2 linked regions of the Azoarcus sp. KH32C genome follow. The protein of the gene in region 1 interacts with the protein of each later gene in a pairwise test. Links are inferred from orthologs where the notes say so. Each region holds a gene or a part of one and is shown on either strand. Other genes may lie near its edges.

Region 1 (15,452 bases):
CGGACTTCGACGACGACATGCTGCGCACGGACACGCTGACCCTCCAATACGTGCGCCTGCTCGCCACGCTCGCTCGTGCATCGAACCTGCTGCCGGTGAATCGCGAAGGGCTGGCACGCATGGTCGAGGAAGGCGCCCGCCTCGCGGAAGACGCCGGCCGGCTCAGCTTGCAGACGCGTCACCTGGCCGATTTGCTGCGGGAAGCGGACTACCACGCACGCCAGTCCGGGGTTCCCGTCGTGGGCGCTCCTCAGATCGATGGGGCAATTGCGGCGCGTGCGCGGCGTTTCGGGCGCTATTCGGAACGCGTCCTCGAGTCGATGCTGGACGGGACAACGCTGATTTCGACCGACGGTACCCGTTGCGGTCAGGTCAATGGCCTCGTGATCGTGGAAATCGCGGGCGAGCAGTTCGGGCATCCGGTGCGGATCACGGCGACGGCGCGGCTCGGCGAGGGGGACGTGGTCGACATCGAGCGCGAAACGGAACTTGGCGGTGCGATCCACTCGAAAGGCGTGCTCATTTTGTCGGCCTTCCTCGCAGCCCGATATGCGCGCCATCAGCCGCTCTCGCTGGCGGCAAGTCTCGTGTTCGAGCAGTCGTATGGGCCGGTCGAGGGCGATTCGGCGTCGCTCGCGGAACTCTGCTGCTTGCTCTCGGCGCTCGCGCAAGTTCCGATTCGTCAATGTTTCGCGGTCACCGGTTCAGTCAATCAGTTCGGGGAGGTGCAGGCGATCGGTAGGGTGAATGAGAAGATCGAAGGGTTCTTCCAGTTGTGCCGCGCGCGTGGCCTGACAGGGGAGCAGGGGGTCCTGATCCCGGCCGCGAGCGTGAAACAGCTGATGCTGCGGGAGGAGGTCGTGGAGGCCGCCCGGGCCGGCCGGTTTCACGTCTTTCCCGTGGCCAATGTGGATGAGGCGATCACGCTGCTTACCGGTATGGAGGCCGGCATTCCCGACGCCAAGGGAATTCTGCCGCGCGAGAGCGTGAATCACCGTGTCGCCGAAGCGCTGGCGGTCATGACGAGTGCGAAGCATGCCGCCGACCAGAGCGGCGGCCGAAAGCCCCGCCATCGGCGGCGCGAGGAGGATTGAGCCGGCGACGGACGGAGCGGCGGCGGAGCCGATTCAGGCGGCGCAGCGCTCGATGAGGCGCTCCAGCGCGGCCACATGCTCGGCTTCTTCCACGGCGAATTCGTCGGCCATCGATTTGACGCGGGGATTCTTTGTCGTCGCGGCGATGCCGGCATAGAAATCCCGTCCGGCCTGCTCGCTTTGGAGTGCGAGCTGCAGCGCGTCGGACACGCCCATCAGGCTGTCCACGCCTGCCCAGCCGGCCGTCTCCGGACTTGTCCCGTCCGGCCAGCTGTATTCATCGGAAGCGAGCGGCGGCAGCGGACGGAAGCCGCTGCGCGCCTGGGCTTCGGCAAGATGCTCGCGCGAATAGGTCGCCATCTTGCGGAAGAAGGTTTCGACCTCCGTGTTGCCGAAAGTGGCCATCGCGTCCGCCAGTTCTTCAAAGCGCCGGGCAGCTTCGGCTTCAAGCCGGACGGCGTGGGCGAGAAAAAGGTGGATGTCGTCCATGATCCCTCGTCAGCCGAATTTGAACAGGATGCCGAAGCCGCCGCGCGGCCATTCCCAAGCGACGTTGCGATGCTCGTCGCAGATGATGCGGCAGGTGCCGCATTCGAGGCAGCCGTCGGTGATCAGCACGACCCTGCCATTGCCCTCGGCGATATAGCAGCCAGCCGGACAGCAGGTGGTGCATTGCTGCTCGGTGCAGTGGTTGGCGCACAGGTCCGGTTGCTTGATGTGGATGTGCGGCCGCCCGGCGTCGACGCGATAGCGGTTCTGGAACAGCTTCTCTTCGACCTTCACTTGCGTCATTTCCTTTCTCCTTGCGACGGTCGTTCAGCGGGCCTGGAAGGCGCGCCACAGCTTGAAGGCATCGCCGAACAGACCGGTCAGCGAGCGGGCGGCGAGGAAGCTGCCGCGGATTTCGCGTTCCTTGGTCTTCTTGTCGATACCGTCGACCTTCACCATCGTGTGCGCAGCGCGGTTGAGCAGCTCCGGATAGGTGGTGAAGAACTGCGGGCTCTTGTGGAAGATCTCCGGCATCTTCCGGTACTTCTTCAGGTCCTTCATGACGAAGCTGGCGTCGAGACGCTGGCGATAGACCTTGAGGTTCCGGGCCGAACATTCCTTGCCGGCGGTCTTGAGGTCGATCAGCGTCTCGGCGGCGATCTGGCCGGTGGTCATCGCGAGGTTGGAGCCTTCGCGGTGGATGCCATTGACGAACATGCCCGCGTCGCCGGCGATCATCCAGCCGTCACCATAGACGGGCGGAATCGCTTCGTAGCCGCCTTCGGGAATCAGGTGTGCCGCGTATTCCTTCATTTCCGAACCCGCAATCAGCGGCTTGATCGAGGGATGCGCCTTCATCTGTTCGAGCAGCTGGTAGGGCGTCGTCTTCTGCTTCTTGAAGTCCGACAGCATGCATCCGACGCCGAGCGTGATCGATTCGCGGTTGGTGTAGAGGAAAGCGGTCCCCATCATGCCCGCGGTGATCTTGCCCGCCATCTCGATGACGACACCTTCGTCCTCGCCGATGTTGAAGCGGGACTCGATCGTCTCCTGGGGCAGGAAGTGGATCTCCTTGACCGCCAGTGCGATGTCCTTCGGCTTGAGTTCCTCGTGGAAACCAGCCTTCCTGGCGAGCAGGGAATTCACTCCGTCGGCAAGGATCACGCAGTCGGCGAAGACGTCGCCGTTCTTGCGGTCGGTGCGCACGCCAACGACGCGATTGCCGTCCATCAGCAGCTCCTGTACCGTCGTCTCGCAGATGACCAGACCGCCGGCTTTGGTGACCTGCTCCGAGAACCACTTGTCGAACTGGGCGCGGATGATCGTGTAGCGGTTGTACGGCTCGCGGTTGAACTCCTCCGAGCGGTAGTTGCTGCCGACGTGGGACGTGTCGTCGAGCACCCAGACACGTTGTTCGATCAGATGGCGCTCGAGCGGTGCCGACTCGCGGAACTCCGGGATGATCTTCTCGATCGCGTCGGCATACAGGATCGCGCCCTGCACGTTCTTCGAGCCGGGGTATTCCCCGCGCTCGATCTGAAGCACCTTGAGGCCCGCCTTGGCGGCCGTGTAGGCGGCGGCGTTTCCGGCCATGCCGGCGCCGACGACGATGACATCAAACTTTTCGGCCATGAATCTTCTCCTGGATCTGAATGTCAGCCGGCTTTGCGCGCCTGTGCGATCTGGGCGCGGAAGGCGTCGGTGAGGGCGGGCAGGATCTGCATCGCGTTGCCGACGATGCCGTAGTGCGCGAAGTCGAAGATCGGGGCGTTCGCGTCGTTGTTGATCGCGATGATCACATCGGCGCCGTCCATGCCCACGCGGTGCTGAATCGCGCCCGAGATGCCGGCTGCGATATAGAGCTTCGGTCTCACGGTCTTGCCGGACTGGCCGACCTGGCGATCGAGTTCCGCCCAGCCTGCCTGAACGATGGGGCGCGACGCGCCGACTTCGGCGCCCAGCACCTTCGCTAGATCCCACACGAGCTGGAAGTTCTCCTGCTTCTTCAGGCCGCGCCCGCCGGCGACGATGATGTCGGCGAAGGCGAGTTGCGGCTTGTCCTGCAGGTTGTCCGGGATGTACTCGAGGACCTTGGTGATGATCGACGATTCGACGAACGTCACTGTGTGCTCGACGATGCGGCCCGTGCGCGAGGTGTCCGGCTCCGGCATCGCCATCACCCGCGGCCGTACCGTCGCCATCTGCGGGCGATGGCGCTGCGTCATGATCGTGCAGAGGAGCGAGCCGCCGAAGGTCGGGCGCGTCGATGCCAGGTTGCGCGATTCGGCCTCAATGACGAGTTCGGTGCAGTCGGCGACGAGCCCGGTGGCGAGTGTCGTCGCGACCGAGCCGGCGAGGTCACGACCAAGCGTCGAGGCGCCGAGCATCAGGATTTCCGGCTGGTAGGTGTTGACCAGCTCGGTGAGTGCCTTCGTATAGGGTTCGTTCCGGTAGTCGTGCAAGGCTTCGTCCCGCACGAGGTAGCACAGGTCGGCGCCGTAGTGGAAAGCCTCGCCGCAGATCGCGCGCGTCCGCTCGCCCGGCGGGCCCATCACGACCCCGGCGAGCTCGACGCCCAGCGAGTCGGCGAGTTTTCGCCCTTCGCCGAGCAGTTCCCACGACACGGGATGCACGACGCCACGCTCGGCCTCGATGAAGACCCACACGTGCTTGTAATTGACGAAGCGCGGATCGACTTCGACCTTCTTGCGCGCTGGCTTCTTGACGGGTTCGTTCATGATCTCGTCCTCACTTGGCCAGACGAGCGATTTCACGCTCGAGTTTGGGATGCTGGGTGAAGACCTTCGCGAGCAGCGTCGCCGCGAGGTTCTTCGGATCGTTGTCGATCGTCTCGACGATCTCGGCGCGCTTGTTGCGCGGCTTCGGTGCGAACACCTTGCCCACCACGGTGGGGCTGCCCTTGAGACCCACTACGTCCGGGTTCTCGATGCCGGCCGCGACGCGATCCCAGAGCTTCAGCGGGTAGCGCGCAGCGCGGAACATGTCGTCCATGTCCGCGTAGCGCATCTCGTTCGTGCCTTCGAGCATGGTGATCAGGCACGGCAGCTTCGTGCGCAGCACCTGCACCCCGCCTTCGGCGCGCCGCTCGACGACGATCTCGCGATTGTCGTGATCGATCTCGCGAATCGCCGAGACATAGGTCAGAAGCTGATAGTCGAGCCGCTTGGCGATGCCGGGTCCCACTTGCGCGGTGTCGCCGTCGATCGTCTGCTTGCCCGTGAAGATCAGATCGACCGGCATGTTTTCGCGGATCTTGTTGATCGCGGAGGCGAGGGCGCAGGACGTCGCCAGGGTATCGGCACCTGCGAAGGCGCGGTCCGAAACGAGGATCGCGTCGTCCGCGCCGAAGGACAGGCACTTGCGCAGCGCCACCTCGGCCATCGGCGGTCCCATCGTGATCACCGTCACTGTGCCGCCAAACCTGTCCTTCAGGCGCAGGGCCTCTTCGAGCGCAAAAAGGTCGTAGGGATTGATGATCGCCGGGACGCCCTGGCGCATGATCGTGTTGGTGACCGGATGTACGCGGATCTGCGCCGAGTCGGGCACCTGCTTGATACAGACGACGCTGTGCATGGCAGCTCCCGGTCTCTCAGGCTTGATAACGCGGCACGCTCTTGTCGACCACGATCGTGCCGTCCGAAGGACACTGCGCGATGCACTGCGGATCGTCGTAGTGGCCGATGCACTCGGTACACAAATCGGCCTTGATCGCGAACATGCCGTTCTTTTCCTTGATGGCGTCGTTCGGGCATTCGGGCTCACAGGCCCCGCAAGCGGTGCAGGAAGAGGTGAGAATTTTGTAGGCCATGATGTCCTCGCATATTTGCCATTCGTGCTGCCGGCCGGCAGCGCTTCCAATGGCCATATTGCAGGACCTGTGCCAAGCGGATTTTCTATTGTTAAGTCTTGAAAATATAAATAAAAACAGAACGTTGCTGTTTTGTCGCGTTTATTTCACTGGTCGCGTTTGCAACACGTGGCGGGAGCCGGCTTGTGGGTATTCGTACACCGGAACGTGCCCTGCGTATGTTTTGTGGGAGCGCCCACCGGGTTGTCCTTGAAACTTGCAATCACCCGCCTAGACTCGAATCAGGTGCTTTCCTGCACCGAATCGTTTCCCCCTGGCGAGAGCTGGTCCGATGTCCGGGCTGTGCAGACGGGGAGCCGATCTTGTTTCTCAAGGGCCTGCCTCGAACGCTTAAGCCGGGAGATCCTCATGACTTCGAGCGCCGTCGATTTTCGCCGTCAGGAACGTGTTCCGCATCGTTGGCATGTGCTGCGCTTGTTGCGCGCAATGCGATCTGGGCATCCGTTCATACGACTATGGGATCTGTCGTGTCTGATGCATCTCGAAGGCGTCCCGCTGGCCGTGCATTACTTCGGATTTCTGGAACGTAACGGTTACATCGTTCCGTGCGGGACCGAAGGGCTGCAGGCGCACTACTACACGCTGACGTCGGACGGGATCGAACTCCACGATCAGGGCGAGCGGTGGTGGGGGTCCTTGAGGTGGCCGCAGAAATACTGGGTGATCTGGCGCGGATAGGAAGTGCCGACGCAGACCGAAAAACACAAAGGCCACTCCGAAGAGTGGCCTTTGTGTTGTTTTACTGGCTCCCCGACCTGGGCTCGAACCAGGGACACACGGATTAACAGTCCGTTGCTCTACCGACTGAGCTATCGGGGATCGGTATTATTTGCCCATGCGAAACGCGCCTGAGCCGAATTTGGCTCCCCGACCTGGGCTCGAACCAGGGACACACGGATTAACAGTCCGTTGCTCTACCGACTGAGCTATCGGGGAAAGAAGCCGCGCAGTATAGATACCACGCGGCGGTTCGTCAATAATTGATCGAGATTTTTTAGCTCTTCACGACCGAAGCGATCGCCTTCGCGACGTAGTCGATGTTGCGCGAATTCAGTGCGGCGAGGCAGATACGGCCGGTGGACACCGCGTAGATGCCGAACTCGTTCTTGAGCTGTTCCACTTGCGCGGCCGACAGGCCGGTGTAGGAGAACATGCCGCGCTGCTGGATCACGAAGGAGAAGTCTTGGGCCACGCCGGCACCCTTCAACGACTCGACGAGACCGACGCGCATCGCGCGGATGCGATCACGCATGCTCGCGAGTTCGTCTTCCCACATCTGGCGCAGTTCAGCCGAGTTCAGCACAGCAGCGACAACGGCACCGCCGTGGATCGGCGGGTTGGAGTAGTTGGTGCGGATGACGCGCTTGACCTGCGACAGCACGCGGGCCGATTCGTCTTTGCCGGCCGTGACGATCGACAGGGCGCCGACGCGTTCGCCGTACATCGAGAACGACTTCGAGAAGGAGCTAGACACGAAGAACTGCAGGCCGCTGGCCGAGAACAGGCGAACGGCAATGGCGTCCGGTTCAATGCCGTCGGCGAAGCCCTGGTAGGCCATGTCCAGGAACGGGACGAGTGCGCGCTCGCGGCAGGCTTCGACGACTTCGCCCCACTGGCTTTCGCTCAGGTCGGCACCCGTCGGGTTGTGGCAGCAAGCGTGCAGCACAACGACCGAGCCTGGGGCGAGTTGATCGAGCTTGGCCTTCATGCCGGCGAAGTTCACGCCGCGGGTCGCCGCGTCATAGTAGGGATAGTTCTCGACGGGGAAGCCGGCCGATTCGAACAGGGCGCGGTGATTCTCCCAGCTCGGGTCGGAGATATAGACGGTTGCGCCGGGCAGCAGCCGCTTGAGGTAGTCCGCGCCGACCTTCAGTGCGCCAGTGCCGCCGAGGGCCTGGACGGTGACGACTTGGCCGTTGGCGATGAGCGCCGAATCCTTGCCGAAGAGCAGGTTCTGCACCGCGTTGTTGTACGCGGCCGGGCCTTCGATCGGCTGATAGCCACGCGGCGGCATAGCTTCGAGGCGGGCCTTTTCGGCAGTCTTGACCGCGCTCAGCAGCGGGATCTTGCCGTTGTCGTCGTAGTAGACGCCGACGCCGAGGTTCACTTTCTCGGCACGCGAATCGGCGTTAAAGGCCTCGTTCAGGCCGAGAATCGGGTCACGGGGCGCCATCTCGACGGCGGCGAAGATCGAAGCGGGCATATCAACAACTCCAGGGGTGGGCGGGAAGTACGTCCGCGATCCTCAGCCGGTACAGGGCGATGTGCCTTGGTGCCGTGCTTTGGGTCGCGAATTGCGAAATAATGATCAGTCGGCCCAGTGCAGCAAGCAGAGGAAGGGCCTCAAACGACCTGAAATTCTAACATGACGCATCCGAGCGACAGCACTCCGGTCATCACCTTCGAGGGGAGTCCGTTCCGACTTCATCAGCCGTTTCCGCCCGCGGGAGACCAGCCGTCCGCAATTGCTCTGCTGACGGAAGGGATCACGGATGGCCTGATGTACCAGACGCTTCTGGGCGTGACCGGCTCGGGCAAGACCTACACGATGGCCAACGTCATCGCGCGCTCCGGCCGCCCGGCGCTCGTGCTGGCGCCGAACAAGACGCTTGCGGCACAGCTCTACGCCGAGTTCCGCGAATTCTTTCCGGAAAATGCCGTCGAGTATTTCGTGTCGTACTACGATTACTACCAGCCGGAAGCCTACGTCCCGTCGCGCGACCTCTTCATCGAGAAGGATTCGAGCATCAACGAGCATATCGAACAGATGCGGCTGTCTGCGACGAAGAGCCTGATGGAGCGGCGCGACGTCGTGATCGTTGCGACTGTGTCGTGCATCTACGGTATCGGCGATCCGGTCGACTATCACGCGATGATCCTGCATCTGCGCGAAGGCGAGCGCATGGCTCATCGCGACCTCGTTCAGCGCCTGGTGGCGATGCAGTACACGCGCTCGGACATCGATTTCCGGCGCGGAACGTTCCGCGTCCGGGGCGACGTGATCGATGTGTTCCCTGCCGAAAACGCGGAACTTGCGGTTCGCATCGAGATGTTCGACGACGAGATCGAGCATTTGACGCTCTTCGATCCGCTGACCGGGCATCTGAAGCAGAAGCTCGTGCGCTTCACCGTCTATCCGTCGAGCCACTACGTGACGCCGCGCGCCACGGTGCTGCAGGCCATCGAGGCGATCAAGGAGGAGTTGCGCGAGCGCGTCGATTACTTCTACCGCTCGGGCAAGCTCGTCGAGGCACAGCGCATCGAACAGCGAACTCGCTTCGACCTCGAGATGTTGAACGAGATGGGGTTTTGCAAGGGCATCGAAAATTATTCGCGTCATCTGTCGGGCCGTGGCCCCGGGGAACCGCCGCCGACGCTCATCGACTATCTGCCGTCCGATGCGCTGTTCTTCGTCGACGAGTCCCATGTGTCGATCCCGCAGGTCGGCGGAATGTACAAGGGGGATCGATCGCGCAAGGACAACCTGGTTCAGTACGGCTTCCGCCTGCCGTCGGCGCTCGACAATCGTCCGTTACGATTCGAAGAGTTCGAGCGCCTGATGCCGCAGACGATTTTCGTCTCGGCCACCCCCGCCGATTACGAGGCGACGCACCAAGGGCAGGTGGTCGAGCAGGTGGTCCGGCCCACCGGGCTCATCGACCCCGCCATTGAGGTCCGTCCAGCAACGACGCAGGTCGACGATCTGTTGTCCGAAGCGAAGCGACGAATCGATGTCGGCGAGCGCGTCCTTGTGACGACGCTGACCAAGCGCATGGCCGAAGATCTTACGGACTATCTGGGGGAAAACGGCATCCGTGTGCGTTACCTGCATTCGGACATCGATACCGTGGAGCGCGTCGAAATCATCCGCGACCTGCGGCTTGGCGAATTCGACGTCCTCGTGGGCATCAACCTGCTGCGGGAAGGTCTGGATATTCCCGAAGTGTCCCTCGTCGCGATCCTCGATGCGGACAAGGAAGGTTTCCTCAGATCCGAACGCTCCCTGATCCAGACGATCGGCCGCGCGGCTCGCCACATTCATGGAAAGGCGATCCTCTACGCCGACGTGATCACCCGGTCGATGCGTGCGGCCATCGACGAAACCGACCGGCGGCGGGCCAAGCAGGTCGCGTTCAACGAGGCGAACGGAATCGTCCCCAAGACGGTCAGCAAGCGGATCAAGGACATCATCGACGGTGTCTATGGGAGCGACGAAGAGCGCAGTGCTTTGCATGTTGCCGACGCGCCGGCGGAGTATTTCGCATTCGACGAGAAGACGCTTGCGAAGCGTATCAAGAAACTGGAGAAGGAAATGCAGGAGCACGCCCGCAATCTCGAGTTTGAAAAGGCAGCGGCGGTACGTGATCAACTCTTTCGGCTCCGTCAGCAGGCATTCGGGGCCGACCAACATGGAAGCGGCAGCTGAGCGAGATGACGATGACGCGAATTCTGTTTGTGTGTACCGGGAATATCTGCCGCTCGCCGACGGCTGAAGCAGTCGCCCGTCATGCGATCCAGGCCGCTGGACTGTCCGATCTGATCGAAGTGGATTCGGCCGGCACGCATGACTTCCATGTCGGCGAGGCTCCCGATCCACGCACCCGAAAGGTGGCGTTGCGGCGCGGCTACGACTTGGGCGCGCTACGCGCGCGCCGGCTCGAAGCCAAGGACTTCCACGAGTTCGATCTGCTGCTGGCGATGGACGCCACTCATCTCGAATACATGCGGCGCACTTGCCCGGACGCCTGTCGCGAGAAGCTCGCTCTGTTCATGCGCTATGCCCGGAACTACAGGCTGGATGAGGTGCCAGATCCGTACTATGGGGGGGAGAAGGGATTCGAGGCCGTGCTCGACTACTGCGAGGACGCAGTGGAAGGGTTGATTCAGGAGCTGATTGCCCGGTCGGCGAGGGGGGGCATCGGGCAGGGGGCTTGAACGACGTCCGCGCAAGACCCCGCTTTCGGAGCCTTGCGCAGATTCGTCATGCTTTCCGCGTCAGTTTGACTTGCCGCGGGTTTCGACCTGCTCCAACGGCTCGCTCACGATCGCAACCGTGGGACGCGGGCGGCGGCCGAGCGGCTGCGCTTCCGGGGCTCCGCTGGAGAAAGTCTGAGCCTTCTGCCGGTCGGTCTCGATCAGCACAAGCCCGCTATCGGCCAGAGCGACGCCAAGGTCGATCGGGGCGGACGGGGTCTTTGCGGGGCCGGGTGCAACAGCAGTGGCTCCGGCATTACCCGTGCTCGAGGAAGTCTGCGGCTGGATGGCCGGTTCGGCGATGGCCATAACCTCAACCTCAACCTCGGTTACAGGCGCCTCCGTTTCTACCGCCTGAGCAAGGTCAACCGGTTCCGCTTCGGCGGCTGCTGCGACCAGAACGGGGACTTCGGCCGGCTGTCCTGCCGGCTCAGAAGCTTCCTGCGCTGCGGTCTCCGGAGTCTCCGCCAGCGTTTGCGTCATGGGGAGAGCTTCGGGCTGTGCCATCTCGACCACCGCGTGTTCTTGCACTTGTGTTTCGGCGGTCACCACCTCGGCTGTCGTGGCCGGAACGGGCAGGGGGGCCTCTTCCATCGCGGCCGCCACGACTTCCGCGGGGCTTGCGACGACCGGCAGCGGGGCGGGCTCTTCGACGGGTGCCGGCGCCACGGATGGTTCCAGGCTCGCAATCTGTTCGATCGCGGCAACTTCCGGGGCTTCGGTGCTGACGGCCACGGCCGGCTCCTCGCTCGCCGGCTCTGCGGCGGCGGACACTTCGTCGGTTGCTACGCCGGCAACTGCCTGATCTTCCGCTCCGCGACGGTCGCGGCGACCGCGGCTGCGGCGGCGGCGTTTTTCCGGCGTGCCTTCCTCGCCCGTGGCTGCCGTGTCGGCAGGAGCTTCCTGCGACGCGGCTAGGGCTGCCGTGGCGGCGTCGACAGCAGCGAGTTCCTGGGCGGCCTCCATGCCTTCGGTAGCCTTCGGCTGATTGCGCTGGCGCCCCTGGCGATTGCGGCCTGCACCTTCGCCGCGCTCCTGGCGAGCGGCTTTTTCGCGTTCGCCGGTGTCGGCGCGCTCGGTCCGTTCGGGGCGCTGCTCGGCACGTTCCGGACGTTCCTGGCGCTCCGGACGGCCGCTGCGCTGCGGCTGGGTTTGCGCCGCTTCTTCGCGCTCGGTGCCGCGTTCGCCACGTTGCCCATCACGACGGTTCCGGCCATTGCCGCGACGATCGCTGCGCTCGGGGCGCGGACGGGCCTCCCGCTTCGGTTCGACTTCCACGGGAGCCGGGGCGGCAGCCGGCTTGCTGCCGAAGATCCAGCCGAGCAGACGCTGCACGACCCCAGGCTGCGGAGCCGGTGCAACCACGGGTTCCGGCTTCGGCTCGACAATCGGAGCAGGCTGGGCGGGAGAGATGCCCTTGACGACCGCTTCCGGGCGAGCCGGTTTGCTGTCGCCCTTGGCCGGCAGGCGCAGATCGACGTCGGCAGGCTTGCCGACCATCTGGTAGCTCGCGAGTGCGGTCTCTTCCTGATTCAACTGGTCGTGGCGCAGGCGTACGATTTCGTGATGGGGCGTCTCGAGGTGCCGGTTCGGGATGATGATCAGCAGAATCTTGTGGCGCACCTCGATGTGCGCGATGTCGACGCGCTTCTCGTTCAGCAGGAAGGTGGCGACGTCGACCGGGACCTGCACATGCACGGCGCCCGTGTTCTCCTTCATCGCTTCTTCTTCGAGAATGCGCAGAATATGGAGAGCAGACGATTCGGTGCTGCGGATGTGGCCGGTGCCGTTGCAGCGCGGACACGGGATGTAGCTCGTCTCCGCAAGGGCAGGGCGCAGGCGCTGACGCGACAGCTCGAGAAGACCGAAACGGCTGATCTTGCCGGTCTGCACCCGCGCGCGATCGTGGCGCAGCGCGTCACGCAAGCGGCTTTCGACCTCACGCTGATTCTTTTGCGACTCCATGTCGATGAAGTCGATGACGATCAAGCCGCCCAAGTCGCGCAGGCGCAACTGGCGGGCGATTTCCTCGGCCGCTTCCAGGTTGGTGCGGAAGGCGGTTTCCTCGATATCGGCGCCCTTGGTCGAGCGGCCCGAGTTGACGTCGATCGACACCAGCGCTTCGGTATGGTCGATCACGACCGCGCCGCCGCTCGGCAGGCTGACCTGACGCGAATACGCCGACTCGATCTGATGCTCGATCTGGAAGCGCGAGAACAGCGGCACGTCGTCGCTGTAGCGCTTGACGCGATTGACGTTGCCCGGCATCACGTGCGCCATGAACTGCTGCGCCTGCTCGTAGATGTCGTCGGTATCGATCAGGATCTCGCCGATGTCCGGCTGGAAGTAGTCGCGGATCGCGCGGATCACGAGGCTGCCTTCCTGATAGATCAAGAACGCACCGGACTGCGACTGGGCTGCGCCTTCGATCGCGCGCCACAGTTGCAACAGGTAGTTCAGGTCCCACTGCAGTTCTTCGGCGTTGCGGCCGATCGCCGCCGTGCGCGCGATCAGGCTCATGCCGGCGGGGCTTTCGAGCTGGTCCATGACTTCGCGCAGCTCGTTGCGCTCGTCACCCTCGACGCGACGCGAAACGCCGCCGCCGCGCGGATTGTTCGGCATCAGGACAAGATAGCGGCCGGCGAGCGAAATATACGTCGTCAGCGCGGCGCCCTTGTTGCCGCGTTCATCCTTTTCCACCTGGACGATGAGTTCCTGGCCTTCGCGCAGCGCATCCTGGATGCGTGCCTTGCCAGCGTCCACGCCGGGAGCAAAGTAGGAGCGCGAAATTTCCTTGAACGGCAGGAAACCGTGGCGCTCTGAGCCGTAATCGACAAAGGCTGCTTCGAGGCTGGGCTCGATGCGGGTGATGACTGCCTTGTAGATGTTGCTTTTACGTTGTTCTTTGGCGGCGGATTCGATATCGAGGTCGATCAGTTTCTGACCATCCACGATCGCGACGCGCAGTTCTTCCGCCTGCGTCGCATTGAAAAGCATGCGCTTCATTTAGGTCGTTCCCCCGGCGAAACACACGGGCAGGACGATCGGCGCGCACCATCGCGCTTACGAAATCAGGATTGGGTAGTTGTGCCTACTTTGTTCCAGTCGGTAATGGGCTGTGATGGGTCGGCTGTCGAATTTCATGCGCTCCCGCCGAGGGCCGGAACGCTTGATCCTGCTTGCGTGTTACGCGTCCAAATTCAATCAAATGGATCGAAGATTGTCGATTGCGGTACCATCCTTGCCTTTTGGCAACGACAGCACGACTTGGCTGCCCGGGAGCTCTTTTGGGCTCATTGTCGTTAGTCGTACTCCGCATCAGTGCGCGAGGGACGACGACAGAAGACCGGGACCAACCGACGGCAAGTATATTTCAGGATGATGGCACAAGGCAAAGCGAATGCAGTCCGGCGCGAGCGGGCGGATGAATCGGTCGCCGGTCAGCGGATAGACAACTACCTCATGCGGATCTGCAAGGGCGTGCCGAAGAGTCACGTCTATCGCATTCTGCGCAGCGGCGAGGTGCGGGTGAATGGAGGGCGAGTCGGTCCCACTTATCGACTCGTCGAGGGGGACGAAATTCGCATTCCGCCTGTCAGGATTGCCGCTCCCGCTGCGGGCAGTGCTGCACCGGCTGGCAAGCCGCTGCCGGTGGTTTACGAAGACGACGCCTTGATCGTCATCGACAAGCCTTCAGGGAAGGCTGTACATGGCGGTAGCGGCGTGAGCTTCGGCGTGATCGAACAGCTTCGGAGCCAGCGCCCGGAGGCTCGTATGCTCGAGCTTGCGCATCGGATCGATCGCGAAACCTCCGGCTTGCTGATCATAGCCAAGAAGCGTTCGGCGCTGACTGCATTGCACGACATGATGCGCGACGGTAGCGTCGAGAAGCGCTACCTCACGCTTGTGCCCGGACGCTGGGCGAATCCCTTGCAGCATGTGAAGGTGCCTCTCTATAAGTATCTGACGCCCGAAGGGGAGCGGCGCGTGCGTGTCAGCGACGAGGGCAAGCCAGCACACAGCATTGTGCGGCTGGTGCGGCGCTGGCAACGTTTCAGTCTGCTCGAGGTGGAACTGAAAACGGGGCGCACGCATCAGATCCGTGTTCATCTGGCGCATCTGGGGTTTCCGCTGTGCGGCGACGACAAGTACGGCGACTTTGGTTTGAACAAGGCGCTGGAACAAGAAGGGCTCAAACGAATGTTCCTGCACGCAGCGCGGCTCTCCTTCATTCATCCGTTGACGGGCGAATCGATCGCGCTGCAGTCGGCGCTGCCCGATGAGTTGCAGTCATTCATCGACTATCTGGACGCACGCGACGCGCAAAAAAATGGCTGACCGTTACGACCTCATTGTCTTCGACTGGGATGGCACGCTGATGGATTCGGCGGCTGCGATCGTCCAAGCCATCATTGCCGCGGCCCGCGATCTCGATCTGGAAGAGCCGCCTGAATCCCTCGCCCGTCACGTTATCGGCCTGGGGCTCGCAGATGCGCTCCGCCATGCGGTGCCCGATCTTCCCGAAAGCGATTACCCCCGGATGGTGGAGCGCTATCGGTATCATTATCTCGCGCAGGACCATCAGCTCACCTTGTTTCCCGGTGCGTACGAGATGGTCCGGGAGCTCGCCTCCTTAGGGCGAATGCTTGCTGTCGCGACCGGCAAGAGCCGGCTCGGTCTGAATCGCGCGATGGCGCACTGCGGCCTCGAGCAGTTCTTTCACAGTACGCGCTGCGCGGACGAGTGTTTTTCGAAGCCGCACCCGGAGATGCTGGAGCAGATCATGGATGAGTTGGGCGTTGGGCGGCAGCGCACGTTGATGGTGGGCGATACGACTCACGATATGCAGATGGCTGCCAATGCGGGCGTGGACGGTTTGGCCGTCACTTTCGGCGCGCATCCGCGAGTGGTGCTCGAGAGCGAAAGGTCGGTTGCCATGATCGATACGCCGTCCGCCTTGGCGGAATGGTTGCGTACGCATTCCTGAGTCCGGTGTAGGCCGGATC
Region 2 (15,987 bases), 1.2 Mb from region 1 along the record:
CTGCGTCGAGAAGCGTCTTGAGGATCTTCACCCGCCGTTCGATGCGGTCGAGGAAGATGCTTTGAGGGTCGTTCGGGACTTCGGGCATGGCGGTCTCCTTAATGCTTTCGGCCGCGATTCTCAACTGGGGGAGCCGGGGCAAGCGAGGACTGGTGCTGATCAAATTGTAAGCGCTGAAAGCAGACTGAGCGAGCGAACTGTCTTGGCGCCGTCACGCGGGGGCGGTCGCAGGGAGGAGTTTCCTCAGGTAGCGGCCGGTATGGCTGGCCGGGTGGCCCGCGATCGCTTCGGGAGCGCCGGTGCAGAGGATCTGGCCGCCGCGGTGACCACCTTCCGGGCCGAGGTCGATGACCCAGTCGGCGGTCTTGATCACATCAAGGTTGTGCTCGATGACGACGATGGTGTTGCCGTGGTCGCGCAGGCGATTCAGGACGCCGAGCAGCAGTTCGATGTCGCGGAAGTGCAGGCCGGTGGTGGGTTCGTCGAGGATATAGAGGGTGCGGCCCGTGTCGCGTTTTGAGAGCTCCAGGGAGAGTTTGACGCGTTGGGCTTCGCCGCCCGAGAGGGTGGTCGCGCTCTGGCCAAGGCGGATGTAGCCGAGGCCAACGTCCATCAGGGTCTCGAGCTTGCGCGCGACGCCGGGGACGGGGCGGAAGAATTCGAGGGCGTTCTCGACGGTCATGTCGAGGACCTCGTAGATGGTCTTGCCCTTGTAGCGGATTTCGAGCGTTTCGCGGTTGTAGCGTTTGCCGTGGCAGACGTCGCAGGGGACGTACATGTCCGGAAGAAAGTGCATCTCGACCTTGATCATGCCGTCGCCCTGGCAGGCTTCGCAGCGTCCGCCCTTGACGTTGAACGAGAAGCGGCCGGGGCCGTAGCCGCGTGCGCGCGCTTCGGGGACGCCGGCGAAGAGTTCGCGCACCGGAGTGAGTAGGCCGGTGTAAGTCGCCGGGTTGGAGCGTGGGGTGCGGCCGATGGGGCTTTGGTCGACGTTGATGACCTTGTCGAAGTGATCCAGCCCTTCGACCTCGCCGTGGGGGGCGGGCTCGATGTTGGAGCCATAGAGGTGGCGTGCGGCGATGGCGTAGAGGGTGTCGTTGATCAGCGTGGACTTGCCTGAGCCGGAGACGCCGGTGATGCAGGTGAAGAGACCGACCGGGAGTTCGAGGGTGACATCCTTGAGGTTGTTGCCGGTGCAGCCGCGCAGGTGGAACAGGCGTTCCGGGTTGGGCGCACTGCGGCGCACGGGGGGCTGGATGGCCTCGTGGCCGGCGAGGTAGGCGCCGGTGAGGGATTGCGGGTTGGCGATGATCTCGGTCGGGGTCCCCTGGGCGACGATTTCGCCGCCATGGACGCCGGCGCCCGGGCCCATGTCCACGACGTAATCGGCGCAGCGGATGGCGTCTTCGTCGTGTTCGACGACGATCACGGTGTTGCCGAGGTCGCGCAGCTGGCGCAGGGTCGTGAGCAGGCGGTCGTTGTCGCGCTGGTGCAGGCCGATCGAGGGTTCGTCGAGGACGTACATGACGCCGGTGAGGCCGGAGCCGATCTGGCTGGCGAGGCGAATGCGCTGGGCTTCGCCGCCGGAAAGGGTGTCGGCGGAGCGGTCGAGCGAGAGGTAGTCGAGGCCGACGTTGATCAGGAAGCTCAGGCGGTCGGAGATCTCCTTGACGATCTTGGCGGCCACCAGCGCGCGCTGGCCGCTGAGGCTGAGTTCGTCGAAGAAGGCTTTGCACTCGCCGAGCGGCATGTGGCTGACGGTATGCAGCGACTGGCCGCCGATGAGCACGTGGCGCGCTTCGCTGCGCAGGCGCGTGCCGTGGCAGGCGGGGCAGGCCTGGGTGGCGCGGTACTTGGCGAGCTCTTCGCGTACCGCGATGGAGTCGGTTTCGCGGAAGCGGCGTTCGAGGTTGGGAATGATGCCTTCGAAGGGGTGCTCCTTCGGGACCATGCGGCCGTTGTCCGAGAGGTAACGGAAGGTGATCTTGTGTCGGCCCGAGCCGTGCAGGACGACCTGGCGGACTTCTTCGGACAGGGTCTCGAACGGCGCTTCGACGTCGAAGTCGTAGTGGCTCGCGAGCCCGGCGAGCATCTGGAAGTAGAACTGGTTGCGGCGGTCCCAGCCGCGGATGGCGCCGGCGGCGAGTGAGAGTTCGGGATGGGCGACGACGCGGGCGGGGTCGAAGAATTCGACCTGGCCAAGGCCGTCGCATTTCGGACAGGCGCCGGAGGGGTTGTTGAACGAGAAGAGGCGCGGTTCGAGTTCGGCGAGCGAGTAGCTGCAGATCGGACAGGCGAAGCGGGCCGAGAAGAGGTGTTCGTGGCCGCTGTCCATTTCGACGGCGATCGCACGGCCGTCGGCGTGGGTGAGTGCGGTCTCGAAGGATTCGGCGAGGCGGCCGCGCTGGTCTGCGCGAACCTTGAGGCGGTCGATGACGACTTCGACGCTGTGGCGGCGGCCCTTTTCGAGCGGCGGCATGGCGTCGAGCTCGCCGACCTGACCATCCACGCGCACACGGACGAAGCCTTGGGCGCGCAATTCGGAGAAGAGCTCGTGCTGCTCGCCTTTGCGATGCGAGACCACCGGGGCGAGGATCATCAGTCGCGTGTCCTCGGGCAGCGCGAGGATGTGGTCGACCATCTGCGAGACGGTCTGCGCTTCGAGCGCCTGGTCGGGGTGGTCCGGGCAGTGCGGCGTGCCGGCGCGCGCGTAGAGCAAGCGCAGGTAATCGTGGATTTCCGTGACCGTGCCGACGGTCGAGCGCGGGTTGTGGCTGGTGGCCTTCTGTTCGATCGAGATCGCCGGCGACAGGCCTTCGATGAGGTCGACGTCGGGCTTTTCCATCAGCTGCAGGAACTGGCGCGCGTAGGCCGACAGCGATTCGACGTAGCGGCGCTGGCCTTCGGCGTAGAGGGTGTCGAAGGCGAGCGAGGACTTGCCCGAGCCGGACAGGCCGGTGATCACGGTGAGGCGGTTGCGCGGCAGGTCGAGGTTGATGTTCTTGAGGTTGTGAGTGCGCGCGCCGCGAATGCGGATTTCGTCCATGGACCTGGGCCGACGAGGGGAACATGCAACTATACGAGAGAACACTGACCTGAAACAAACCCGGCGATGGCGGATGTTAGAATCCCCACTTTGTCTCGTCTGCCGTCTCCCATGTCCCGACCCCAGCAAGACTCCATGACACCTGCCGAGCGGCGAGCCGGCGCGAGCCTGGCAGCCATTTTTGCGCTGCGGATGCTCGGCCTGTTCCTGATCCTGCCGGTGTTTTCGTTGCATGCCCACAAGCTGCCGGGCGGGGACGACATGAGCTTGGTCGGGCTCGCGATCGGCGCCTACGGGCTGACCCAGGCTTTCCTGCAGATGCCCTACGGGGTTGCGTCGGACCGCTTTGGGCGCAAGCCGGTGATTGTGTTCGGACTCGTGCTGTTCGCATTGGGTAGCGTTGTCGCGGCGCTTGCGGCGAGCATCCAGATCGTCATCGTCGGCCGCGTGTTGCAGGGGGCGGGGGCGATTTCGGCGGCGGTGACGGCGCTGGCGGCGGATCTGACGCGGGATCAGCATCGTACCAAGGTGATGGCGATGATCGGGTCGAGCATCGGCCTGGTGTTTGCGTTGTCGATGGTGGCGGCACCAGTGCTGTATTCGCTGATCGGCATGGACGGGATCTTCTGGCTGACCGGCGCGCTGGCCTTGGCGGCGATCGGTGTCGTGCTGTATGTCGTGCCGGCGGCGCCGGCCTTGCCGCGCGCGAACGGCGGGCGCTTCGCGGATGTTCTGCGCGACGGGCAGTTGATGCGCCTGAACTTCGGTGTCTTCGTGCTGCACCTGATCCAGACCGCGATGTGGGTGCTGGTGCCCGCGGCGCTGGTGGCGGGGGGCGGGCTGCCGCTGCCCGAGCACTGGAAGGTCTATCTGCCGGCGGTGGTGCTGTCGTTCGCGTTGATGGTGCCGGCGGTGATCATCGCCGAGAAGGGCGGTCGAATGAAGACCATCTTCAGCACGGCCGTCGGACTGCTGGTAGTGGTGCAGGCCGGCCTGTATGCCTTCGGGCGCAGCCTGCCGGCGCTGGGCTTGTGGTTGACGTTGTTCTTCGTTGCGTTCAATGTGCTCGAAGCTATTCTTCCGTCATGGATTTCGCGCGTCGCGCCCCCGCATGCGAAGGGTACGGCGCTGGGCCTCTACAACACGCTGCAGTCCGTCGGGCTGTTCCTGGGGGGGGCGATGGGCGGCTGGATTGCTGAACACTATGGCAGTGGCGCCGTGAATTTTGCCTGTGGGCTGCTCGCCGTGATCTGGCTGCTGCTGGCGACATCGATGAATCCACCTGTGCGACGTGCCGTTGCGAGCGCGGCCGCGCGTTAATTTGAATTTGTATTCGAGGAGAAAGGGATGGCTTCCCTGAACAAAGTGATCCTGATCGGCAACCTGGGTCGGGACCCGGAAACGCGTTATGCGCCGAGCGGTGACGCGATCTGCAACGTGACGATCGCGACGACCGAGACCTGGAAGGACAAGGCGAGCGGCGAGCGCAAGGAAGCAACGGAGTGGCATCGCGTGGTGTTTTTCGGCCGCCTCGCGGAGATCGCGTCGCAATATCTGCGCAAGGGCAGCCAGGTGTACGTGGAAGGCCGCCTGCAGACGCGCAAGTGGCAGGACAAGGACGGCCAGGATCGTTACACGACGGAAATCCGTGCCGACGAGATGAAGATGCTGGGTTCGCGTTCGGGCGGCGATGCGCCGATGCGCCAGTCAGAGGGCGGCTATGACGCGCCGGCCCCGGCTCCGGCACGTCAAGCTCCGCAGGCCGCGCCCGCGCAGCGCGCGCCGAGCCAGCCGAGCAGCGGCGGCGGTTTCGGCGACTTCGACGACGATATCCCGTTTTAAGCGACGCCTCGTAGTACCCGGTTCGGTAAGACCCGGCAGCCCTTCGTGGTTGCCGGGTTTTTTCGTTTACGGGCGGCCCGGGCCGACGATTGCCCGCGCCTCGTGCGCCCGTGAGAAATTACCTAGTCCACGCGTGTAATTGGACGCTCTCGCCCCTCAGTCCGCAAAGCAGATACTGCATTCCACGTTGGCATACGCAATCGGCAACCGAATCGCGGCAGTTCCTGCAGACAGTGGAGAGGCGGACCCGATGAACTCCTCAACTTTATCCGATGCCGTGAATGAGCGGCCGGCCGGCTTCCGTCCGGAAGGCGAGCTCACGATCTACACCGTCGCGGAACAACATGGGCTGCTGATGAGGGCGCTGGACGCCGGCCCGGTCGTGCATCTGGATATGTCGGCGGTGAATGAGGTGGATACCGCGGGACTGCAGTTGCTGATCCTGGCGAGGCGCGAGGCCGCACAGCGCGGGATCGAACTGCGGGTCGCCGGGTGCAGCGATGTAGTGAAGGACGCGCTGGAGACGATGCAGCTTGCCAGCCTTCTGGATGACTGCGCCGCAGAGGGCGGAGTGTCTCGGAACTGACGCCTGGATCTGGACGCTCTGTGTCAATCCTTGAGGGGACCGAAGACGTGAATTTCGATCAGGCTCTGGACACCTTCATCGCCGAGGCGGATGAATTGTTGCGCGACATGGAGGAGGCGCTGCTGCGCCTCGAAAGCGCGCCTGCGGATGACGAGCTCATCCACGCGATGTTTCGCGCCGCGCACACGATCAAGGGCTCGGCCGGACTCTTCGGGCTGGAGCCGATCGTCGCATTCACGCATGTGCTGGAGCATGTGCTCGACAAGCTGCGGACCCGGGAGATCCAGGTCTGCGGCGACCTGATTGCGCTGCTGCTACCCTGCGGGGACCACATCGGCAAGCTCGTGGCGCACGTGCCGGCGATGGCGCTGGACGCGGAGACCCGGGCCTGCGGCGAGCGCCTGATCGCAAGACTGCGGGAGTTCCTGGGCAAGCCGGCGATCGCGGCGACGACGCTGCCCACCGAGTCGCGCGGGGGCGTTGAGGCTGCCGGCGGAGGCGCGTTGGAACGCGGTGATGGCGATGTCGTCGCGACCGACAACTGGCACATCTCCCTGCGCTTCGACCGCGATGTGCTGCGCAACGGCATGGATCCGCTGTCCTTCATCCGCTATCTGGCGACCGTCGGGGAGGTCGTGTCGATTACGACGCTGTCCGACGCGATGCCCGAGGGCCCGGCGATGGACCCGGAAGCCTGCTATCTGGGCTTCGAGATCGAGCTGCATTCTGGCGCGAGCAAGGAAACGATCGAGAACGTGTTCGAGTTCGTGCGCGAGGATTCGGAGATCCACGTGCTGCCGCCGCGCAGCAAGGTGTCGGAGTACATCGAGCTGATCCGGCGCCTGCCCGAGGACGATCTGCGCCTCGGCGAGATCCTCGTCGCGAGCGGCGCCCTGACGCGGCGCGAACTGGAAGCCGGGCTCGATTGGCAGACCGCACTCGCGGCGGGCCCGGTGGCAGGGCCGCTCGGCGAGCTGCTCGTGGAGCAGCAGGTGGTGGCGCCGCAGGTCGTGCAGAGCGCGCTCGACAAGCAGGTGCGCAACCGCGAGAGCAAGGCTGCGGACAACAAGCTGGTGCGCGTGCCGGCGGATAAGCTCGACAGCTTGATCAATCTCGTCGGCGAGCTCGTCATCGCCGGTGCGGGCGCGAATCTGCTCGCGCAGCAGCGGAGCGACGGCGCGATGCTTGAGGCGACGGCGCTGATCTCGCGCCTCGTCGAGGAGATCCGTGACGGCGCGCTGCGCCTGCGCATGGTGCAGATCGGCGAGACCTTCAACCGCTTCCAGCGCGTGGTGCGCGACGTCGGGAAGGAGCTCGGCAAGGACATCGAACTGGCGATCACCGGGGCGGAGACCGAGCTCGACAAGAGCGTCGTCGAGGGCATCGCCGATCCGCTGACGCATCTTGTGCGCAACGCGATCGACCATGGCATCGAATCGGCCGAGCTCCGCCTCGCGCGCAGCAAGCCGGTGCGCGGGACGCTGCGCCTGAACGCGTACCACGACTCGGGCTGCATCGTGATCGAGGTGAGCGACGATGGGGGCGGGCTGAACAAGGAGCGCATCCTCGCGAAGGCCGTCGCGCGCGGACTGGTGCAGCCCGGGCAGAGCCTCACGGAGCACGAAATCTACAAGCTGATCTTCGAGCCGGGATTCTCGACGGCGGAACAGGTCAGCAATCTTTCGGGCCGCGGCGTCGGCATGGACGTGGTGCGGCAGAACATCGAGGCCCTGCGTGGCACGGTCGAGCTGGAGAGCACCGAGGGGCTGGGGACGACGATCCGCATCCGGCTGCCGCTGACGCTCGCGATCATCGACGGCTTCCTCGTCGGCGTCGGCGACGCGGCCTACGTCGTGCCGCTCGACATGGTGCTGGAATGCGTCGAGCTCTCCGAGGCGGACCGGCAGGCGGCGACGGGGCGGACCTACATCAACCTGCGCGGCGAGATCCTGCCCTTCCTGCGGCTGCGCGATCACTTCGGCCTCGGCGGCTGCGGCGGTCATCGCGAAAGCATCGTCGTCGTGCGCTATGGCGCGCACAAAGCAGGGCTCGTCGTCGACGAGCTGATGGACGAGTTCCAGACCGTGATCAAGCCGCTGGGCAAGGTCTTCAGCCGGGTGCGCGGCATCGGCGGCTCGACGATCCTCGGCAGCGGCCAGGTGGCCTTGATCCTGGATGTGCCGTCGCTGTTGCAGGAGGCGGCGGCGCGGGACGCGGCGGGCGGCGGGCGCGTGCTGCGGCCCAGTGCATCGGAACGGGCGGTCGCCATCGGCTGACCGGTTGCAAATCACTGACGGAGACGTACTGCCATGAACGGGGAAATGACCCTCACGCAGCGCCTGTATGCCCTCGCGGGCGTTGCGGTGCTCGGCCTTGCCGCGTTGGCGGGCCTCGCATACTACGAAGTCGCAAGGATTGCGGAGGCGGTCCGCGTCGCCGGCACGCTGCCGGCCGTCGCGGAGCTCGGCGCGCAAAGTGCCGATGCGCTGCAGCAGTGCGTGCTGGTCGCATGGCTCGTGCTTGCGGCCTTCGGCGCCGGAGCAGCGTTCATCCTCAGGGGGCTGCTGCGGCAACTGGGCGGCGAGCCCGCGTATGCGAAGGCGGTGATCGAGCGCCTCGCCGCCGGCGACCTTGGCGTGAGCGTGAGCGTGCGCGTCGCGCCGGACGACCGCGGCAGTATGCTCGCGGCCGTGCGGCGGATGGCGGAGAAGTTCTCGGCGGTGATTGTCGAGGCGCGTAGCGCATCGGGCAATCTCAACGCCGCCGCCGGGCAGGTGACGCGGACGGCGCAGGGCTTGTCGCAGGCGACGAGCGAGCAGGCGGCGAGCGTCGAGGAGACGGGCGCGTCGATCGAGCAGATGTCCTCGTCGATCAGCCACAACGCCGAGAACGCAAAGATCACCGACGGCATGGCGGCGAAGTCCTCGGCCGAGGCGGTCGAAGGCGGCGCGGCGGTGAAGGAGACGGTCGCGGCGATGAAGAGCATCGCCGAGCGCATCGGCATCATCGACGACATCGCCTACCAGACGAACCTGTTGGCATTGAACGCCGCGATCGAGGCGGCGCGCGCCGGCGAGCACGGCAAGGGCTTCGCGGTGGTGGCGACCGAAGTGCGCAAGCTCGCCGAACGCAGCCAGGTCGCGGCGCGCGAGATCGGCGAAGTCGCGAAGGGCAGCGTCGGGCTCGCGGAGCAGGCGGGCGGCTTCCTCGACGCGATGGTGCCGAAGATCCGCAAGACCTCGGACCTCGTGCAGGAGATCGCCGTCGCGTCGGAAGAGCAGTCGGCGGGGGTCGCGCAGATCAACACCGCGATGACGCAGCTCAACCAGATCACGCAGCAGAACGCCGCGGCCACCGAGGCGCTCGCCGCGACGGCCGAACAGATGAGCGGGCAGGCAGCCAAGCTGGAGCGGACGATGGCCTTCTTCAAGGTCGAGACGGGAGTGGTGGTGAGGGGGGCGGCGAGCGCGTCGGAGAGCGTGCAGCCGGCGACGAAGCCGGTTCGGCGAGCGCGCTCGACGCCGGCGGGCGCCTCCCAGCCGGCCTTCGGCGATCTGGATCTCGATTTCGTGAATTTCTGAGGAGCCGCGACGATGGGCGCAAGGCTGGAGACCGCAGTGGAGCCGGTGATCGACGTGCCGGTGCAGTACGTGACCTTCATGCTGGGCGGCGAGCTGTTCGCGATCGGCATCCTGCACGTGAAGGAGATCATCGAGTACGGCGAGCTGACCGAGGTGCCGACGATGCCGGAGGCGATCCGCGGCGTGATCAACCTGCGCGGCTCGGTCGTGCCGGTGGTGGACCTGTCGGCGCGCTTCGGCCGCAAGCGCACGGACGTCTCCCGGCGGACCTGCATCGTGATCGTCGAAGTCGAGTCGGACGAACGCAAGTACGACCTGGGGGTCGTCGTCGATGCGGTGTCGGAGGTGCTCGAGATGGCGCCGGCCGACATCGAGCCCGCGCCGCGCTTCGGCACCGGCGTGCGGGCCGATTTCATCGCCGGTATCGGCAAGGTGAATGGGCGCTTCGCAATCATCCTGAGCGTCAACGACGTGCTTTCCCTCGACGACCTCGCGACCGCCGGCGAGAGGACCGAAATGAGCGCCGCGGCGGAGGTCCCGCAACCGGACTCCGTGCCGCACAACTGATCTGGAGACTCGCCATGCGCGTGAACATGCCCGTGACCAATGTGGAGCGACACCTCGCCGAGGGCGAGTACATCGTCTCGAAGACCGACCTCAAGGGCCGCATCACCTACGTCAACCGCCCCTTTCTCGAGATCAGCGGATTCTCCGAGGAGGAGGTGATCGGCAAGCCGCACAACGTCATCCGCCACCCCGACATGCCGCCGGAGGCCTTCGCCGACCTGTGGAAGACGCTGCAGGGCGGGCGACCGTGGCGCGGCATGGTCAAGAACCGCTGCAAGAACGGCGACCACTACTGGGTCGAGGCCAACGCCAACCCGATCTGGGAGGACGGGCGGGTGGTCGGCTACATGTCGCTGCGTTCGCGGCCGACACGCACGCAGGTCGACGAGGCCGAGCGCATCTACCGCCGCTTCCGCGAGGGATCGGCGCGCGGACTGACGGTGAAGGGCGGCGCGGTGGTGCGCAGCGGTCTCGCCGGCCGGATTGGCGCGCTCGCGCATCTGAACATTCAGGCGCGCACGAGCCTCGCGTCGGTCGGGCTGGCGGCGATCCTGCTCGCGCTGGGCACGGGCCTCGGCGACACGGTGACGCGTGCGGCGCTCGCCGGCGCCGGGGTCGCGCTCGCGGCGCTGGTCTGGTGGCTGCTCGTCTTCAAGCTGCTGCGTCCGCTCGGCGACGCGATCCGCGGCTGCCAGATCGTTGCCGCGGGCGACTTGCGCATGCAGGGCGTGGCCGACCTGCGTACGGAAATCGGCCAGCTGACGCACGCCGTGAATACGATGGCGGGCAATCTCGCGAGCATCGTCACCGACATCCGCAACGCCGCCTCGGTGCTGTCGTCCTCGTCGGACGGCGTGTCGGCGACCGCGCAGTCGATGTCGCAGACGACCAGCGAGCAGGCGGCGAGCGTCGAGGAGACGGGTGCGTCGATCGAGCAGATGTCTTCGTCGATCAGCCAGAACGCCGAGAACGCGAAGGTCACTGACGGCATGGCGGCGCAGTCCTCGGCCGAGGCGGTCGAGGGCGGCGCGGCGGTGAAGGAGACGGTCGCGGCGATGAAGAGCATCGCCGAGCGCATCGGCATCATTGATGACATCGCCTACCAGACGAACCTGCTCGCGTTGAACGCCGCGATCGAGGCAGCGCGTGCCGGCGAGCACGGCAAGGGCTTCGCGGTCGTCGCGACCGAAGTGCGCAAGCTCGCCGAGCGCAGCCAGGTCGCGGCGCGCGAGATCGGCGAAGTCGCGAAGGGCAGCGTCGGGCTGGCGGAGAAGGCGGGTGGCTTCCTCGACGCGATGGTGCCGTCGATCCGCAAGACCTCGGACCTCGTGCAGGAGATCGCCGCCGCGTCGGAAGAGCAGTCGGCGGGGGTTGCGCAGATCAACGCCGCGATGAACCAGTTGAACCAGATCACGCAGCAGAACGCCACGGCCGCCGAGGAGCTCGCCGCGACCGCCGACGAGATGAACGGTCAGGCGGAGAAGCTGCAGCGGACGATGGGCTTCTTCTCGCTGCGCTGAGGCCAGAGGGCCAAAGGACGATAGGGCGATGGCAAAGATCAAGGTCCAGCTCGTCGACGACTCCGCGGTCGTCCGCCAGGTGCTGCAGGGCGTGCTGGAGAGTGATCCGGCGATCGAGGTGACGGGGGTCGCGTCCGACCCGATCTTCGCGCTCAACCATATGGCGCGCCAATGGCCGGACGTGATCGTGCTCGACGTCGAGATGCCGCGCATGGACGGCATCAGCTTCCTGCGCAAGATCATGGCGGAGCGCCCGACACCGGTCGTGATTTGCTCGTCGCTGACCGAGGCCGGCACGACGACCTCGATGCAGGCGCTCGAAGCCGGCGCCGTGCAGATCGTCACGAAGCCGACGCTGGGCATCAAGTCCTTCCTGCGCGACGCCTCGGAAGACCTGATTGGTGCCGTGAAGGGCGCCGCGCGCGCGAACCTGCGCAACCTGCGCCGCGGGACTGCGCTCGGAGCGCCCTCAAAGCTCAGCGCGGATGCGATCCTCGCGCCGGCGAGCGGGGCGATGGCAGAAACCACCGACCGCATCGTCGCGATCGGCACTTCGACGGGCGGCACGCTCGCGCTGGAGGCGGTGCTCTCGGCCTTGCCGCGCGTGAGCCCCGGTATCGTGATCGTGCAGCACATGCCGGAGAAATTCACCGCGTCCTTCGCGCGGCGGCTGGACAGCCTGTGCGAGATCGAGGTGCGGGAAGCCGCCTCCGGCGACCGCGTGATCCCCGGCCGTGCGTTGATCGCGCCCGGCGGCAAGCACATGTTGTTGCGGCGAAGCGGCGCCCAGTATCACGTCGACGTCATCGACGGACCGCTCGTGAATCGCCATCGGCCGTCGGTCGACGTGCTCTTCCGCTCCGTCGCGAAGTGCGCCGCGAAGAATGCGCTCGGCATCATCATGACCGGCATGGGCGACGACGGCGCCGCTGGGCTGCTCGAGATGCGCAACGCCGGCGCGCACACGCTGGCGCAGGACGCGGAGTCCTGCGTCGTGTTCGGGATGCCGAAGGAGGCGATCCGGCGCGGTGCGGCGGCGGAGGTGGTCGCGCTGTCGGCGATCCCGTCTGCCGTCGTGCAGTGGGGCCAGGGGCCGACGAAGCTTCCTCTGCGGGCCATGAGCGCCGCGCCCCGCGAGCGTACGGAGTGTCATATCATCAAACAATAATCGGGGAGACGAAGGGGATAGCGGGAGATGGACGGTCCGGGCGGGACGAGCGCGGGGTGGCGCGCGCGGGAGGAGCGAGGTCTTTTCGCCCGGATGTGGCGCGGCATCGCCCGCTTCATCACCCATGGCATGTGGCCACGGTCCCAAGCCCTGCGGGAAAGCGAGCAGAAACTGAAGGGGCTCTTCGAGCTGTCCTCGCTCGGCATCGCGCTCACGGACATGCAAGGGCGCTTCGTCGAATTCAATGAGGCTTACCGCAGCATCTGCGGCTGCTCGGCTGCGGAACTGCATGATCCGGAATCGCGGGTGCCGAGGCCGGGCCGGCTGTCCGAGGCCGACGTCCGCAAAGTCCTGCGAGTCGGCCGCTATGGGCCTCATGAACGCGAGTATTTGCGGCGCAACGGCAGCCTCGTGCCCGTCCGCGTCAGCGGCATTGTGATCGTCGGGCGCGACGGCAGGAACTACATCTGGTCGACCGTCGAGGACATCAGCGCACGCCGCCAGGTCGACGGCGCCCGCAGTGTCAGCGAGCAGCGCTTCCGCGATTTCTCGCTCAGTTCGGCCGACTGGTTCTGGGAACTCGATGCCAACCTGAGGTTGTGCTACCTGTCCGAGAACTTCGAACGCGCCTGCGGCCGCTCGGCGGCGAGCATGCTCGGTCGGACGCGTGCCGAAGTGTTTGCCGAGGACGATCTCAACGCCCCGGAAATGTCGCGCGCCCATATGGCGCTGCTGCGCCGGCACGAGCCCTTCCGCAACTTCCAGTATGCGATGCGTGATGCGACCGGGGCGACGGTGTGGGTTTCGGTCAGCGGACTGCCCATTTTCGATGCCCAGCGGCGTTTCACCGGCTATCGCGGGGTCGGACAGAACGTCACCGCGCAGAAGGCGGCCGCGGAGGCGGCTGAGCGCGCCAACCAGTTGCTGCGCGAAGCGGTCGAGCAGGTTGCGAGCGGGTTCACGATTTTCGACGAACAGGATCGGCTCGTGATCTGTAACAGCGCCTATCGTGACAAGTACGCGCTGAGCCGTGATCTGATCGTTCCCGGCGCGACCTTCGAAGAGATCGTCCGCAAGGGGGCGGAGCGCGGCCAGTACAAGGACGCGATGGGCGACATCGACGCCTGGGTGCGACGGCGCGTGCAGGAGCATCAGAATCCGACCGGGCGACCGATCGAGCAGGAGCTGGGCGACGGGCGCTGGATCCTGATCGTCGAAAACCGCACCCCGAGCGGCTACATCGTCGGCAACCGGATCGACATCACCGAGCGCAAGCGGACCGAGGATCAGCTGCGCAAGCTGTCGCGCGCCGTTGAGCAGAGCGCGGAGAGCATCCTGATCACGGACGTCGAGGCCAACATCGAGTATGTGAACGAAGCCTTCGTGCGCACCACGGGTTACAGCCGCGAGGAGACGATCGGCCGCAACGCCCGATTCCTGAAGTCCGGCCTGACGCCGCCGTCGACCTACGCGAGTTTCTGGGGGACGCTGCGTCGCGGCGAGCACTGGCAGGGGGAGATGATCAACAAGCGCAAGAACGGGGAAACCTATCCGGAATACGTCATCGCGACGCCGATACGCGACCCGGCCGGCGCGATCACGCACTTCGTCGCCGTGCGCGAGGATATCACCGAGAAGCGCCGCAACGCGGACGAGCTGACACGCCATCGCAAGCATCTGGAGGAACTGGTGGCGCAACGCACGACGGAACTCGTCAGCGCGCGCGATGCGGCACAGGCCGCCGCACAGGCGAAGAGCGAGTTCCTCGCCAACATGAGCCACGAGATCCGCACGCCGATGAATGCAATCCTCGGCCTGACCAACCTCGCGCTTTACACCGAGCTGAGCCCCAAGCAGGACGACTACCTCAGGAAGATCAAGGGCGCGGCGAACTCGCTGCTTGGCATCATCAACGACATCCTCGACGTGTCGAAGATCGAGGCCGGCAAGGTCGACCTGGAATCCTGCGAGTTCGCCCTCGACGAGGTGCTTGGCGATATGGTCGACATCATCGGCCCGCGCGCCGAGGAGAAGGGGCTGCATATCCGGCTCGACGTCGCCGCGGACGTGCCGCCGGTGCTCGTCGGCGATCCGCTGCGCCTGCGCCAGGTGCTGATCAACCTGGGCGGCAATGCGGTGAAGTTCGCCGAGCACGGCGAGGTCGTCGTCGTGGTCGCTCCGCAAGCCATGGTGGACGGCGATGTCATGCTGCGCTTTTCCGTGCGCGACCAGGGGATTGGCATGAGGGCGGCGCAGGTAGCGCAGCTCTTCCAGCCCTTCACGCAGGCCGACGCATCAGTGACGCGCAAGCACGGCGGCACGGGGCTCGGCCTCGCGATCAGCAAGCGGCTCGTCGAGCTGATGGGCGGCGAGATCGGCGTCGCGAGCGAGCCGGGCCAGGGCAGCGACTTTCATTTCACGGCGCGCTTCGGCGTCGGCCATGCCGAAGCGCTGCCTGCCGCGCCTCCCGCCCCGGCCGAACCTGCGCCGCGCATTCAGCCCAAGCTCGCCGGCCTTCGTGTGCTGCTCGTCGAGGACAACGAAGTGAATCAGCAGCTCGCGCGGGATCTCCTGACCGAGGTCGCGGGCGGGCATATCGTCACCGCCGGCAACGGCGAGGAAGCCCTGGAGCGCGTGCGCCGCGAAGCCTTCGACGTCGTGCTGATGGACATCCAGATGCCGGGCATGAGCGGCTACGACGCGACGCGCCTGATTCGGCGCGACCGGCCGGACGGCGAGCTGCCGATCATCGCGATGACTGCCCATGCGCTTGCGAGCGATCGGGAGAAGTGTCTCGCGGCTGGCATGAACGATTACATCAGCAAGCCTTTCGACCCGGTCGAGCTGTTCGCGAAGCTCGCGACCTGGGGGCAGCGGTGCGAGACTTCGGCGCCGCCTGCCGTCCCCGCTTGTGCTTCGCCGCGTGCGCTCGCCGGAATCTCGGTCGAAACCGGCCTGAAGCACTGCTTCGGCAGGCGGGAGCTTCACGCGAAGCTGCTGCGCATGTTCCACGAGACGCGCTCCGGCACGAGCGGCGAATTGCGCGACGCGCTTCGCCGCGGCGACACGGAAGCCGCTTCGCGTCTCGCGCATTCGCTGAAGTCGTCTGCGGCTTCTATCGGCGCCGAGGCCTTGTCGTCGGCTGCGGGGCGGCTGGAGGCGGTCCTCTGCGCCGGCGAGGACGACGCGCTCGAGTCCGCGCTCACGGAATTTGACGGGCGGCTCGGCATCGTGCTGGAGGGGCTCCAAGCCTGGCTCGAGGAGGAGGCGCTGCCTGTCGTCTGAGGGGACCGAACTGAGTATTTCCTCTCTTGTGGCACGGGTTTTGTGCGTGGTCTACTGGGCCCGCGTATCCATGGCAAACCGAATCTTGATGCCTGCGAGGGGCAAGGATGGCTGAACAACCTGCGAGCAGCGAGGACCGCGGCGAGATCCTGCTGGTGGATGATTCGGCCGCCTCCCTGAGACTGCTGTCGCTGTGGCTGCACGAGGCCGGCTATGCGGTGCGGCAGGCGCAGAGCGGCGAACTCGCGCTGCGCTCGATCCAGGCCCGCAGCCCCGACCTCGTGCTGCTCGACGTGCGGATGCCGGGCATGCACGGCTTCGAGGTGTGCCGGCGCATCAAGGCCGACCCGCACAGCGAGGACGTTCCCATCATCTTCCTGTCCGCGCAGGAC

The links.
Region 2: the proteins of uvrB (region 1) and uvrA interact in binary tests that used the Escherichia coli proteins (3 or more experiments, as listed by UniProt). The link is inferred for Azoarcus sp. KH32C from one-to-one orthologs.

The regions. Positions count from the first base shown.
Region 1 is NC_020516.1:3,214,759-3,230,210, reverse strand. Bases 7,476-10,367 are described here. They hold uvrB (excinuclease ABC subunit UvrB), read left to right. Parts: upstream 7,476-7,837; coding sequence 7,838-9,898; downstream 9,899-10,367. Other genes in these bases: AZKH_RS14150 (low molecular weight protein-tyrosine-phosphatase), read left to right, coding at 9,910-10,367; AZKH_RS14160 (amino acid aminotransferase), read right to left, coding at 7,476-7,675. Also shown: AZKH_RS14210 (Lon protease family protein), read left to right, coding at 1-1,094; AZKH_RS14205 (ferritin family protein), read right to left, coding at 1,128-1,583; AZKH_RS14200 (ferredoxin family protein), read right to left, coding at 1,593-1,886; AZKH_RS14195 (FAD-dependent oxidoreductase), read right to left, coding at 1,911-3,215; AZKH_RS14190 (electron transfer flavoprotein subunit alpha/FixB family protein), read right to left, coding at 3,239-4,321; AZKH_RS14185 (electron transfer flavoprotein subunit beta/FixA family protein), read right to left, coding at 4,332-5,177; AZKH_RS14180 (4Fe-4S binding protein), read right to left, coding at 5,194-5,412; AZKH_RS14175 (hypothetical protein), read left to right, coding at 5,821-6,150; more of AZKH_RS14160, read right to left, coding at 6,467-7,475; more of AZKH_RS14150, read left to right, coding at 10,368-10,407; AZKH_RS14145 (Rne/Rng family ribonuclease), read right to left, coding at 10,468-13,452; AZKH_RS14140 (RluA family pseudouridine synthase), read left to right, coding at 13,825-14,784; AZKH_RS14135 (HAD-IA family hydrolase), read left to right, coding at 14,777-15,433. UniProt on the Escherichia coli protein: The UvrABC repair system catalyzes the recognition and processing of DNA lesions. A damage recognition complex composed of 2 UvrA and 2 UvrB subunits scans DNA for abnormalities.
Region 2 is NC_020516.1:4,390,910-4,406,896, reverse strand. What follows is about bases 12-3,438. They hold uvrA (excinuclease ABC subunit UvrA), read right to left. Parts: upstream 3,047-3,438; coding sequence 212-3,046; downstream 12-211. Other genes in these bases: AZKH_RS19675 (MFS transporter), read left to right, coding at 3,182-3,438; AZKH_RS19685 (hypothetical protein), read right to left, coding at 12-88. Also shown: more of AZKH_RS19685, read right to left, coding at 1-11; more of AZKH_RS19675, read left to right, coding at 3,439-4,366; ssb (single-stranded DNA-binding protein), read left to right, coding at 4,394-4,888; AZKH_RS19665 (lipid asymmetry maintenance protein MlaB), read left to right, coding at 5,139-5,474; AZKH_RS19660 (chemotaxis protein CheA), read left to right, coding at 5,522-7,750; AZKH_RS19655 (methyl-accepting chemotaxis protein), read left to right, coding at 7,784-9,055; AZKH_RS19650 (chemotaxis protein CheW), read left to right, coding at 9,068-9,622; AZKH_RS19645 (PAS domain-containing methyl-accepting chemotaxis protein), read left to right, coding at 9,637-11,142; AZKH_RS19640 (chemotaxis response regulator protein-glutamate methylesterase), read left to right, coding at 11,171-12,310; AZKH_RS26420 (PAS domain S-box protein), read left to right, coding at 12,338-15,595; AZKH_RS19630 (response regulator), read left to right, coding at 15,703-15,987. UniProt on the Escherichia coli protein: The UvrABC repair system catalyzes the recognition and processing of DNA lesions. UvrA is an ATPase and a DNA-binding protein. A damage recognition complex composed of 2 UvrA and 2 UvrB subunits scans DNA for abnormalities.